3 regions of the Kitasatospora sp. NPDC088742 genome follow, and region 2 is predicted to be linked to each of the others. Evidence: riboswitches for the same ligand, from Rfam matches in the RefSeq annotation. Region 2 holds a riboswitch; each other region holds the start of a gene.
What was found. A riboswitch is a leader RNA that binds a small molecule or an ion and turns the genes downstream of it on or off. The one in region 2 is predicted to bind cyclic di-AMP.
Positions count from the first base shown of each region.

Region 1: it holds a riboswitch for cyclic di-AMP, as region 2 does, so the genes downstream of both, ACZ6ZR_RS00660 (hypothetical protein) here and ACZ6ZR_RS03560 (glycoside hydrolase family 16 protein) in region 2, are expected to answer to the same signal.
Region 3: it holds a riboswitch for cyclic di-AMP, as region 2 does, so the genes downstream of both, ACZ6ZR_RS35910 (transglycosylase family protein) here and ACZ6ZR_RS03560 (glycoside hydrolase family 16 protein) in region 2, are expected to answer to the same signal.

Region 1 is NZ_JBVJLD010000001.1:157,253-161,181, forward strand. Features, by position in the region: gene ACZ6ZR_RS00645 (NAD-dependent epimerase/dehydratase family protein) at 1-446, shown strand, start outside; gene ACZ6ZR_RS00650 (HAD family hydrolase) at 428-1,063, shown strand; gene ACZ6ZR_RS00655 (GNAT family N-acetyltransferase) at 1,075-1,509, shown strand; cyclic di-AMP (ydaO/yuaA leader) riboswitch at 1,712-1,844, shown strand; gene ACZ6ZR_RS00660 (hypothetical protein) at 1,848-2,954, shown strand; gene ACZ6ZR_RS00665 (cupredoxin domain-containing protein) at 3,139-3,585, shown strand; gene ACZ6ZR_RS00670 (SpoIIE family protein phosphatase) at 3,597-3,929, opposite strand, start outside.
Region 2 is NZ_JBVJLD010000002.1:305,478-309,406, reverse strand. Features, by position in the region: gene ACZ6ZR_RS03575 (hypothetical protein) at 1-47, shown strand, start outside; gene ACZ6ZR_RS03570 (guanyl-specific ribonuclease) at 108-503, opposite strand; gene ACZ6ZR_RS03565 (esterase/lipase family protein) at 706-1,944, shown strand; cyclic di-AMP (ydaO/yuaA leader) riboswitch at 2,081-2,249, shown strand; gene ACZ6ZR_RS03560 (glycoside hydrolase family 16 protein) at 2,255-3,460, shown strand; gene ACZ6ZR_RS03555 (hypothetical protein) at 3,483-3,929, opposite strand, start outside.
Region 3 is NZ_JBVJLD010000072.1:31,127-35,055, forward strand. Features, by position in the region: gene ACZ6ZR_RS35905 (hypothetical protein) at 1-2,035, opposite strand, end outside; cyclic di-AMP (ydaO/yuaA leader) riboswitch at 2,227-2,427, shown strand; gene ACZ6ZR_RS35910 (transglycosylase family protein) at 2,414-3,553, shown strand; gene ACZ6ZR_RS35915 (hypothetical protein) at 3,636-3,839, shown strand.

The DNA.
Region 1 (3,929 bases), on a different contig from region 2:
CCATCGTCCGGCCGTTCAACTGCTACGGCCCCCGGCACGTCTACGACGCCGTCCCGCTCTTCCTCGCCAAGGCCTTGCGCGGCGAACCGATCACCATCAACGGCACCGGCGAGCAGACCCGCGACCTCACCTACGTGGCCGACACCGTCGAGGCCTTCCTCGCCCTCGGCCGCCTCCCCGGCACCGGCGAGGCCTACAACATCGGCACCGGTGTCGACCACAGCGTCACCGACACCGCCCGCCTGGTGGTCGAACTCACCGGCTCCCGCAGCGAGATCCTGCACGGACCGCCCCGCCCCGGCGAGGTCATGAAGCTCCAGGCCGACCCGGCCAAGCTGACCCGCACCACCGGCTGGGCCGCCAAGTACGACCTCGCGGCCGGGCTGGCCGCCAACCTCGACTGGATGCGCGAGAACGTGGAGCGGGTATGGCCGACACGATCCTGATGGACGCCGGGGGCGTCATCTTCAACAACGTCACCGAGGAGACCGACTTCCTCCAGCAGCTGGCGGACCGTCACCATGCCGACCCGGAACGGCTGTTGGCCGAACTGGACGCCAGGGACGCCGCCTACGAGGTCGGCCTGGCCCACGTCCACGACGTACTGGCCGACGCCCTGGTGGCGGCCGGGGCACCGGCCGGCCTGCGGGTGGACCCGCAGTGGCTGGACGCCCTCTACCGGGACTGCGTGGTCCCCCGTCCGGGTGCCTTCGCCGCCATCGCCGAACTCCGCCGCCACCGGCCCGACTTGCTGCTCGTGCTGGCCAACAACGAGGCCGAGCACTGGGACGCCGTCAAGGACGGCGCCCACGGCCACCTGGGCAAGTTCGACGTGATCGCCTCCTCCTGGCGGGTCGGGCGGGTCAAGCCCACCGCGGAGTTCTTCGCCGCCGTCGCCGAACGCTGCGGCCGGACCCTGGAGCGGGCTGTCCTGATCGACGACAACCCCGAAGTCACCGGCGCGGCGGAGCGCTTGGGAATCGGTACGCTGCTCGCGGACACACCGGAGGCCCTCGCTGCGGGGATCGCCCGGTTGCTGGAAGACGGTACAGAGCGGAAATAGGTGAAATCGGCGTGACCGAGGTCGAGTTGAAGGTCCGGTTCGGGGTCGACGACAGGGAGCTGTCCGCACTGCACGAACGGGCGTTCAGCCCGGACGGGCCGGCGGTCCCGGACGAGGAGCTCACCGTCACCCCGTGGGCGAGCCGCCTGGAGCGGCACAGCCTCAGCTGGATCGGTGCCTTCGACGCCGACCGCCTGGTCGGCTTCGTGCACGCGGTGTGGGACGGCGGCAAGCACGCCTTCGTGCTGGACACCGCCGTCCACCCCGAGTACCAACGCCTGGGCATCGGAAAGCGGTTGGTGGACGAGGTCACCGAGGAGGCCTTCCGGGCCGGCTGCGACTGGGTGCACGTGGACTACGACCCCGAGCACGTCGACTTCTACGAACGCTCCTGCGGCTTCCGCTCCACCCCGGCCGGCCTGCGCTCCCCGCACTGGACGAGCTGACCCCTCGCCGCGCGGAGCGGGCGGCTCTGTGAGCTGCGCTACAGCGTCCTTCACCGTCTTGTCCGTGCCGGGACGGCTGCTAGCCTGCTCCGAGTCGCCCGCTCCGCGCGGGCCCCGCCGGTGGGACGCCGAATCCCGTCCACCCGCCGGCGGTCACTCGAGCACGGACACGGACGGGAGCGGGGGAACCAGGTCAGCCGCCTGCTGCCCCCCGCCCGCGCACGTGCGTCCGCGGTGGCCGCAGGCTCGGGGTGAAGCCGCTCCCACAGCGCGGCCGGGCCGTACCTCCGGCCCGAACCCGACAGCTCACCTCGCAGGCGTCGCAGAGGAACCTGTCCATGCGCTTTTCTGCCACCCCTGTACGGGTCGGCGCGGCGGCCGCAGCCGGCCTGCTCGCCCTCCCGTTCGTGATCAGCACCCAGGCCTCCGGCGCCCAGGCCGCCCGGACCTCCACGCAGTCCGGCCACTGGCGCTACCAGCCGACGCGCACACCGAGCCCGACGCCGACGCCGACCGCGACGCCCAAGCCCAGCCCGACTCCCGCGCCGACTCCCGCGCCGAGCGCCACGCCCACGCCGAGCGCCACGCCCACGCCCACGCCGAGTGCGACGCCCGCGCCCGCCGGCATGCGCGCGCTGCCCGACCGGCTGTACGGCGTCACCGCCGACGACGTCTCGGAGCTCTCCGCGCTGGTGGACTCCTCGCGGCACCTGGCCCGTACCCCGACCACCCGTCTCGTCTTCGACGAGACCGAGGGCCCGGGCTCCTACACCGCGGCGGTCAACCAACTCCAGCCCGTCAGCTACCTCATGGGCGAGATCCTCGACTCGGAGTACGTGAAGAGTTTCTCGGCCCAGGCCTACCACGACCGCGTCGCCCAGTACCTGAAGGCCTTCGGCGACAAGGTGGACCTCTGGGAGATCGGCAACGAGGTCAACGGCAACTGGCTCGGCAGCTACGCCGACGTCTCCACCAAGATCACCGACGCCTACCGCCAGGTCGAGACGGCCGGCAAGCGCAGCGCGCTGACCCTCTACTACGACATCGGCTGCGGCAACGGCCCCACCGAGCTCGACCCGATCGCCTTCACCAAGCAGTACGTGCCGGAGGACATGCGCAACGGCCTGGACTACGTGACCCTCAGCTACTACGAGGGCCAGTGCAACAACATCCGTCCCAGCGCGGCCACTTGGACCTCCTACTTCCAGCAGCTGCACGCCCTCTACCCGAACGCCAAGCTCGGCTTCGGCGAGGTCGGCCTGCCCGACGCCGCCACCGGCACCACCCAGGCGGCGGCCGGGTCGATGCTGACGTACTACTACGGCCTCAAGATCGACCTGCCCTACTACGCCGGCGGCCACTTCTGGTGGTACTACGCCGAGGACATGCTGCCCTACGCCACCAAGCCCCTCTGGCAGACCCTGAACACGGCGTTCCAGGGCTGACCTCGACCCCCTGGGCCCGCCGCCGGTCGGGTGAAACCCGGCGGCGCCCAGGCGGGGCGACGGTGTGTCAGGGCCGTCGGTGTGCGCTGATGGTGCGGCCCGACGCCGGTCACACCTGGAGGACGATCCGATGCCGACCCACTCTGCCCTTGGCCGTTCCCGTCGGTACGCCACGGTCGCGGCCGTGGCCGTGCTCCTGCTCGGGGCGGCGGGCTGCTCGGACGACAAGGGCGGCGGTGGCGGGTCGAGCGCGACGCCCACCCCCTCCGCCTCGGCGAGCCCGTCGGCGTCCCGTTCCGCCTCCGCTTCGGCGTCGGCCTCCACCTCCGCGTCGGCCTCTGCTTCCGCTTCCGCGAGTGCTTCCGCGCCCGCCACGACCGCCTCCGTGGTGATCCGCGACTTCAAGTTCACCCCGGCGGACCTCACCGTCGCGCCCGGGGCCCGGATCACCGTGACCAACCAGGACAGCGCCGCGCACACGCTCACCGCCACGGGCAGCGGCGGCTTCGACACCGGCACCCTGAGCAAGGGTCAGTCCAAGACCATCACCGCCCCGTCCACGCCGGGGAGTTACCCCTTCTTCTGCACGCTGCACCCGACCAGCATGAAGGGCACCCTGACCGTCCGCTGACCGTCCGCTGATCAGGGCAGGCGCTGCTCGGCCCAGATGACCTTGCCGCTCTCGGTGTACCGGGTGCCCCAGCGGTCGGAGCACTGGGCCACCAGGAACAGCCCGCGCCCGCCCTCGTCGGTGGTGGCCGCGTACCGCAGGTGGGGTGAGGTGCTGCTGCCGTCCGAGACCTCGCAGATCAGCGACCGGCCGTGCAGCAGGCGGACCCGGATCGGGGCCTGGCCGTAGCGGATGGCGTTGGTGACCAGCTCGCTGAGGATCAGTTCGGTGGTGAAGGCGAGGTCGTCCAGGCCCCACTCGCCGAGCAGCCGGGCCACGTCCGCGCGGACCCCGCGTACGGCGGT
Region 2 (3,929 bases):
TCGAGCTGGCCGGCCCGGTGCTCTCCCGGCGCCTGCCCCGCGGGTGAGGCGCGGAACCGCCCGCCCCCGGGGAAGTGGGGCGGGCGGTCGGGGGGTGAACGGGGGTGTCAGCAGCCGAAGTTGACCTTGTAGAAGGTCGCGTAGTGGTCCGCGGTGTAGTAGTCCTCGTGGAAGACCTTGCCGGTGATGATGCGGCGGGCGCCGCGGGTGGAGGAGCCCGGGGTCTTCACGGTGTACTCGTGGTAGTAGGTGGCGGTCTGCTTCGGGAGGATGCCCTCGCGGTTCTGGAAGACGACGCCGTCCTGGCTGTACGGGAACGGGCCGCCCTGGTCGATCAGCTTGATGGTGGTGCGGCCCTCGGGCGGGAGGGCGGTGTAGCAGATGCTCCCGCTGACGGCGGCGGAGGCGTCGGTGGCGAACACGGCTGTGGGGGCGAGGGTGAGGAGACCGACGGCGGCGACGGAGGCGGCACGGGTCTTCAACGCGCGTAGAGTGATTCGCATGTCCCTCAGTCTGAGGGTTTGTCAGGTCCCGGAGGAAGTGCTGCGGAAACACTTCATCAGCGGGTAACTCGCCGTGAATCCAGGTGACTTGTGGATTGCCGACATGCTGCGGACGTGGTGGGTGTGTGACCGTCACATGGGGGAGCGGTACCGGTGCGCCTACCGTGGCCGGACCTCTCCTCCGACCCGACGGAGCCCCCCTGTGAGACGACTCCTCGTCCTGCTGCTCAGCTGCGCCGCACTGGCCCTGGGAATCGGTCCGGCCGTCGCCGCGCCCCCCGCCTACCTGAAGCTGGAGGCGGCCTACTCCGCCCCCGGCAACGGCTGGGCCGCGGTGGAGCGTTGGTACGACACCACCACCGGCTTCCGCGCCGAGCAGTTCCCCGCCGACGGCCGGGGCGACCAGGACGGCGCGCGGGTCACGTACTTCGGCGGGGTGAAGCGCCCCTCCTCGGCCCGCTTCCTGCTGTACTCGGCGGCCGGCTGGAACACCGGCGCCAAGTCCGCCGTGCTCCTGGTGCACGGGGCCAACGACAACGCGGACCGGGCCTGGGCCAACCCCGGCGAGAGCGGCAACTGCGGTGCGGCGAACTGCCCTTCGACCGGCCTGGCGCAGCAGCTGGCCGCCGCCGGGCACCGGGTCTTCGCGATCGGCTTCGCCCACAGGCACGGTGACAACCTGATGCAGGCTCAGGCCGTCGGGGACGCGATCGCGGTGATCCGGGACCGCCTCGGGGTGGGGCAGGTCGACCTGGTGAGTTGGAGCAAGGGCGAGGTGGCGGCCCGGAGTTGGGTCTCCTCGGTCCGGCCCTCCTGGGGGCGGGCCTACCCCGGTGACGTCCGCCGCCTGGTCACCCTCGGCGGCCCGAACGGCGGCCTCGACTACGTCTACGCGCACGGCTGGAGCTTCTCGCTGGCCACTTGGCCCGCCTGCGGCGGCACGGCCGACGCGCCCTCCCCGCACCTCTGGATGACCTGCTACGGCACCTACACCTCCCAGCCCTGCCTCGGTGTGCTGCCGGTCAACGGCTCCGACTGCTTCCCCGGCCAGCGCCAGCTGCTGGCCCGCTGGGACGGCAGGTACGGCGTGGACCAGCTCACCCAGGACTGGTGGACCACCTACTACGGCGGCCAGGGCTTCTACACCTCCGGCCAGGGCATCCAGGCCGCGATCGACGCGGGCTCGCTGATCGCCCCGCTCCAGCAGGCCGGCACCCCCGCCACCGTCCCGGCCTACCTGCTGGCCGGCGGCTCCGCCGACCTCCCCGGCCTGCTCAACGAGAACCGCGGCCCGAGCGACGGCATCGTCTTCACCGCCAGCGCCCTGGACACCACCGGCATCCGAACGGTCGGCGGCACGAAGCTGCTTGCCGACCTCAACCACCTCGAACTCGGCTGGGCCCCGGCCGCCGCCGCCCAGGTCGGCGCCTGGCTGGCCTGACGCGGGGCGGCCGCGGCCGTTGCCTGTGAGCGAGGTCTCGTTGTCGCGCGGCGGGGTAGCTGCCTAGCCTGCATGGAGTTCGTGCAGCTGCGGACGCCGTCGCCGGGGCGCCGAGTCCTGCCTGCCCGTCGACGGTCACTCGACCACATCGAGTACGGGCAGGAGCGGGGGAACCAGGTCAGTCCGTGACCCCTGCCCGCCTGTCCGGCGCCGGGGCACTCGGGGTGAAGCCGCACCACAGGCGGCCGGGCGTTCCCTCATGCCCGAACCCGACAGCTCACCTCGCAGGCGCCGAAAGAGGACCCTGCCCATGCGTATCTCCCTCACCCCGGCGCGCCTCGGCGCGGCGGCCCTGGTGGCTGTCCCGCTGGTCGCCGCCGCCCCGCTGGCCGGCCAGGCCGAGGCCGTGACCGTCGTCACCCAGGACCGGCTCGGCCCGGGCACGCTCGCCGCCGACGTGGCCGGCCGGGCCAGCCTGACCGTGCACTCCGGCTCCTGCTTCACCGCCAAGACCCTGGGTGTCGGCGTCCGGGACACCGCCGGGCGCAACCTCGACTTCCCCGGCAACGCGAGCAACGTGCGGATCTGCCCGGGCGGGGTGACCTTCACCAGCGGTGCCCGGGCGCTGCCGGCCGGGACGTACACCCAGTTCGGCTTCTGGCAGGACCAGAACGGGGGCTGGCACAACCTGCCGTCCCGTCAACTGGTCGTCGGCGGCGGCTCGGTGACCCCGACACCGACTCCCACGCCCACCCCGACACCGACTCCCACGCCGACCCCCACCCCCACTCCGACGCCCACGCCGACCCCCATCCCCGGCGGGTCGCCCGTCCCGGGCAAGGCGCTGACCTGGTCGGAGGAGTTCGACGCGCCCGTCGCGCTCGGCAGCAAGTGGGTCAGCGACCGCAGCAGCAGCTACCGTTACGGCACCCACAACCCGGACGACAACAAGCTGGACTGGCTGAACCCGTCCGGCGTCTCGGTCGCGAACGGTGTGGCCACCTTCACCGCCAAGCCCTCCGCGCACACCCTGGAGAACGGCAAGCAGGCCTGGGAGACCGGGCTGCTCACCACCGAGTACTCCTCGCAGGGCTTCCAGGTGCGGACCGGCGACTACGCCGAGGCCCGCGTCCAGCTGCCCTCCGAGGCCGGTGCCTGGCCCGCGCTGTGGACCTGGAAGGACGGCAACGGGGAGATCGACAGCTTCGAGTACCACCCGGACAACGCCGCCCTGCTGGAGCTGACCAACCACGTCAAGCCGGCCCAGAAGTACCACGCCGACGCCGCCGTCCTCGGCCACGACAAGTGGGTCACCGTCGGCACGTACTACGGCGCGAACTCCGTCGACTGGTACGTCAACGGGGTCAAGGTCTTCTCCGACAACCAGGGTGTCGGGACGAACTGGTCGGCCTACCTGATCCTCAACCTCTCGGTGGGCGCCGGGAAGTACCACCCGGCGCCCGCCGGCACCGCGCCGATCGACTTCGCCGCGGACTGGGTCCGCGTCTACCGCTAGTGCCGTGCCCGGCACTAGGAACTCAGGCCACGGACAGCGTGAACGGCGTGGAGTTGTTCGCGAGGTTCGTGTCGTCCGCGCTGATCACCTTGACGTGCCCCTCGGCCTTCGTGCCGGGGGGCACGTCGGCGTTCACCCGGACGGGGGCGAGGACCGTGGCGGTCCGGTAGCGGGGGAGTCCGGCGCCGAAGGAGCAGCTCAGGAGGTGGCCGTCGGCCGTCCGGTGGCAGGTGGTCGGGAAGTCCGGGCCGACGAAGGTGAAGCCGTCCGGCACATCCAGGAGCACCGTGAAGGCGGAGCCCGTCCGGTCCGGGCCCCCGTTGCCGACGAAGCCGTGCACCGTGGTGGTGCCTCCGGGCGGGGCCGCGTCCGGGTCCAGCCGGACCACCTCCAGGTCCGAGCGCGAGGGCAGTGCGCTCGCCGGCCCGGCCACCGCCAGCACCAGCGCCGCCGCCCCGGCGAGTACCGC
Region 3 (3,929 bases), on a different contig from region 2:
TGGTCGGGGTCGGGGCGCCCGAGAGGTGGATCTCCTGGGCCTGCTCCGCCCCGGCCTTGCGGAGCACCACCCGCTTCGGGGCCGGCAGCTTCGGGTCGAGCCAGAGCTCGGCGCCGCTGAACTCGCAGTCCAGGATGGCGATGTCCTCCGGCGCCCCGCCGTCCACCGCGCGCAGCGCCACGCCCGCCTTCCGGTAGCCCGTCAACTTGCTGCGCGTCACCTGCACCGTCTCGCCCGGGAGTTGGTGCAGCGCGGTGGAGACGGCGTAGTCCGACTGGCCGGCCGCGTCGATCAGCAGGCCGTCGAAGACGGTGCCCTTGTCCCGGCCGAGGGCGTGGATCGCCACTCCGCCGGCCGCATTGCCGTACAGGACGGTGCCGTTGTAGTCGAAGTCGTTCAGGTAGGCGCCGTGCTCGATGCCCCAGCCGCCGTTGTGGTAGGCCACGAACTGGCCGACGGTGTGGTGGAATTCGGCGTTCAGCCAGACGAAGATGCCGTTCTCCAGGTTGTTGTGGGCCAGGCAGCGCTCGAAGGTCCACACCCCCTCGCTGGTCTCCGGCCACTCGTAGCCGGAGGCGCCGTTGGCGCCCTGGACGCCGACCGCCACGCAGTCCCGGGCCACCCCGCCCTTGCCCGCGCCGAGGCTGAAGCCGGTCAGCCGGTAGCCGCGCGGGTTGGGGTCGAACCGGGTGCGGGAGGCCACGCAGCTGTCGTAGGTGATGTCGTTGGACGGGCCCTGCGGGGTGCGGGTGTCCAGCGGGCCGTCCCACCAGTAGGCGTCCTCCCAGGTCTGATGGGCGATGCAGGAGCGGAAGGTGATGCCGTGACAGTTGTGCGGGACGAAGGCGTGGCTGCCGGTGTCGCGGACCACCACGCCCTCCACCACGGTGCCCCGGGCGGTGTCGCCGAGCATGTGGAAGTGCAGCCCGTACCGGCCGAGCACCGGCTCGGTGACCGGCTTGCCGGCCCACTTCTCCTTGCCCGCCGAGCGCGGTCCCATCCAGCGCAGCGCGGCGTAGCGGACGTCGGCGCGCTGGTTGCTGGTGATGTGGACGTGCGCGCGGCCCTTCTCGGTGCCCTCGACCCGGACGTTGCGGGTCAGGTTGAGCACCTCGGCGCCGACGCTCACCCCGCCGCCGGTGGTGACCTTGGGGTGGGCGTACCGGAGCGGGCCGTCCAGGCTGACGGTGGATCCGCTGACGGCGGCGACGGTGCGGTGGTCGTAGCGCTCGGAGAAGCCCTCGGCGTCGGGGGTGCCGGTGGGGGTGACGGCGAGCTCGTCGCCGACCTGCCAGCCGGCCGGGGCGGCGGCCAGCCGGATGCTGGTGTCACCGGCCTTCAGCGGGCCGGCCGCGCGGACCCAGGCCGTGCGCTGGGCGCCCGCCAGGCGGAGCCGGCCGGAGCCGGTGACCCAGAGGCCGGTGTCGCTCGCCACCAGGGCCATGCCGCCGCCCTGGAAGCGGCCCTCGTCGACCGTGGGGAAGCGGACGGCGTGGACGGTGGCGGCGGACTGCGGGGCGAGGGTGAGCGCGCCGCGGACCTCGACGTTGCCGTGGGCGGTGAGTGAAACCGGACGATCCGGGGCAAAGGTGAGCGAACCTGACGGTTCGACCAGGAGCGAACCGACCGTCACGTCGCCGTCCAGCACCACGTGGTCGGTGATCCGCACCGCCGCGCCGGGGCCGGGGGCGGCGCCGCCGCTCCAGCCCGCCGGGTCGGACCAGTTCCGCGGCCGCACCGTCTCGGCGGGCGAGGGCGCGGCCGAGGGGGACTCACCCGGTGTGGCGGAGGCCGAGGCGGACGGGATGTCAGAGGCGGCCGGCGAGGCGCCGTGCGTATGCGGAGTCTCCGTCGGCGGTGGCGGCGGGGCAGCCGAGGGGGTGTCAGGAGTACTGCCCGCGCGCCGGACCACCTCCTCCACCCCGACCGCCGCCAGGGCGGTGCCGATCGCCAGGCCGATGAGGAGCTTCCGCCGGCTGACCTTCGCCGATCCGTTGTCCGCCGGGCCCGGCTGGGGCCCTCTCGCGTGCCGCATGACCCGAAGCATAGGCAAATCCCTTTCACCGCAAGGAATTTGAACAGAATCGATCGAAATCGACTTCCGGATCGACAGCTTCCGCTTCATGAAGAGTCGGTAAAGAAACCATGATCACCGTCACAGGGGTTTGCGGTTTGAACTTAACTCTGCCTAACGTGACGCCCTGTTCGTGACCACACGGACCCAGCCCCTCCGGAACGCCGAATCCTGCCGCCGGACGGGCCGGCAGCTCATCAGCACCGCGGCAGGGGCGGGGGAACCACAGGTAAGTCGCCTGACTTCGGTCGTATATGACCGATTTCAGGCTTGGGGTGAAGCCGTGCTCAGGCACGGCCGGGCAACTCCAGCCCGAATCCGACAGCTCACCTCGCAGGCGTGGGAGAGGAACGCGTCTTCGTGCTGTCCAGCACCACTTCCAAGCGTGCCCGCCGACTCATCGCCGCCACCGGCGTCGTGGGCATCGGCCTCACCATCCCGACCCTCACCGCCGGCTCCGCCTCGGCCGCCTCCGTCTCCACCTGGGACAAGGTCGCCGCCTGCGAGTCCACCAACGACTGGTCGATCAACACCGGCAACGGCTTCTACGGCGGCCTGCAGTTCACTTCCAGCACCTGGGCCGAGTTCGGCGGCAAGCAGTACGCGGCGCAGGCCAACCAGGCCACCAAGGCGCAGCAGATCGCGATCGCCGAGAAGGTGCTCGCCTCCCAGGGCCCCGGCGCCTGGCCGGTCTGCTCCGTCAAGGCGGGCCTGACCAAGGGCGGCGCCGCCGCCCAGGTCGACACCTCCTCGGCCACCACCGCGGCCCCGCGGGCCGCAGCCCCGCAGGCCCCCGTCGAGCAGCCCGCGGCTGCCCCGGCCACCTCCTCCGCCTCGGCCAAGAGCTACACCGTGATGGCCGGGGACTGGCTCTCCACCATCGCCCAGCAGCAGAACGTCGAGGGCGGCTGGGAGAAGCTCTACGAGCTCAACAAGGGGCAGCTCCCCGAGGGCCCGGACATGATCTACCCGGGCCAGCAGCTGGTCCTGGGCAACGTCGCGGTGGCCACCCCGGCGCCGGCTCCGGCCCCCAAGTCGGCCGCCCCGCAGTCGGGTTCGTCGACCACCAGCACCAAGGCGAAGAAGTCCGCCACCGAGCAGACCACGACCGTCGCCACCGGATCCAAGGCCGCGGCGCTCAACTTCGCGCTCTCCAAGGTCGGTCAGGCCTACGTCTACGGCGGCAGCAGCAACGGCGGCTGGGACTGCTCCGGCCTGACCCAGGCGGCCTTCCGCCAGGCCGGGATCTCCCTGCCCCGCGTGGCCAACGACCAGGCCGACGCGGCCACCCGGGTCTCGCTGGACAACCTCCAGGCGGGCGACCTGCTGTTCTGGTCCAACAACGGCGCCAACTCCGGCGTCTACCACGTCGCCATCTACCTGGGCGGCGGCAAGTACGTCGAGGCGGCCAACCCCCGCGCCGGCGTGAAGACCGAGACCATCGCCAACTGGGCCCCCGACTTCGCGGGCCGCGTCTGACGACGGTGTGCTGATCCGACGGCCCGAAGCACCGCCCCCGGAGACCTGGTCGGCTCCGGGGGCGGAGCCGTATCCTGCCGCCATGGCCAAGGTCACCGTCTCCCTGGAAGCCGACTTCGCGATCGAGCTGATGCTCCTCGCCGGCACCAGGAACCCGCAGGACGCCGTCGAGCTGATCCTCCGTGACTACCTCGCGCGCTCGCACCGCACCGAGGCCCGCACCGGCGACGCCGCCGACGAGAGCCGGCTCACCGAGCCCAGGGGCGGTGTCGTCCAGGACGGCTGAGGGCCGGGCACGGCACTAGGGCCTGTTTCAGAAGTGGATCAAGGTCATGCGATGATCTTGATCCATGGCTCGGGGAGATCTGACGGACGC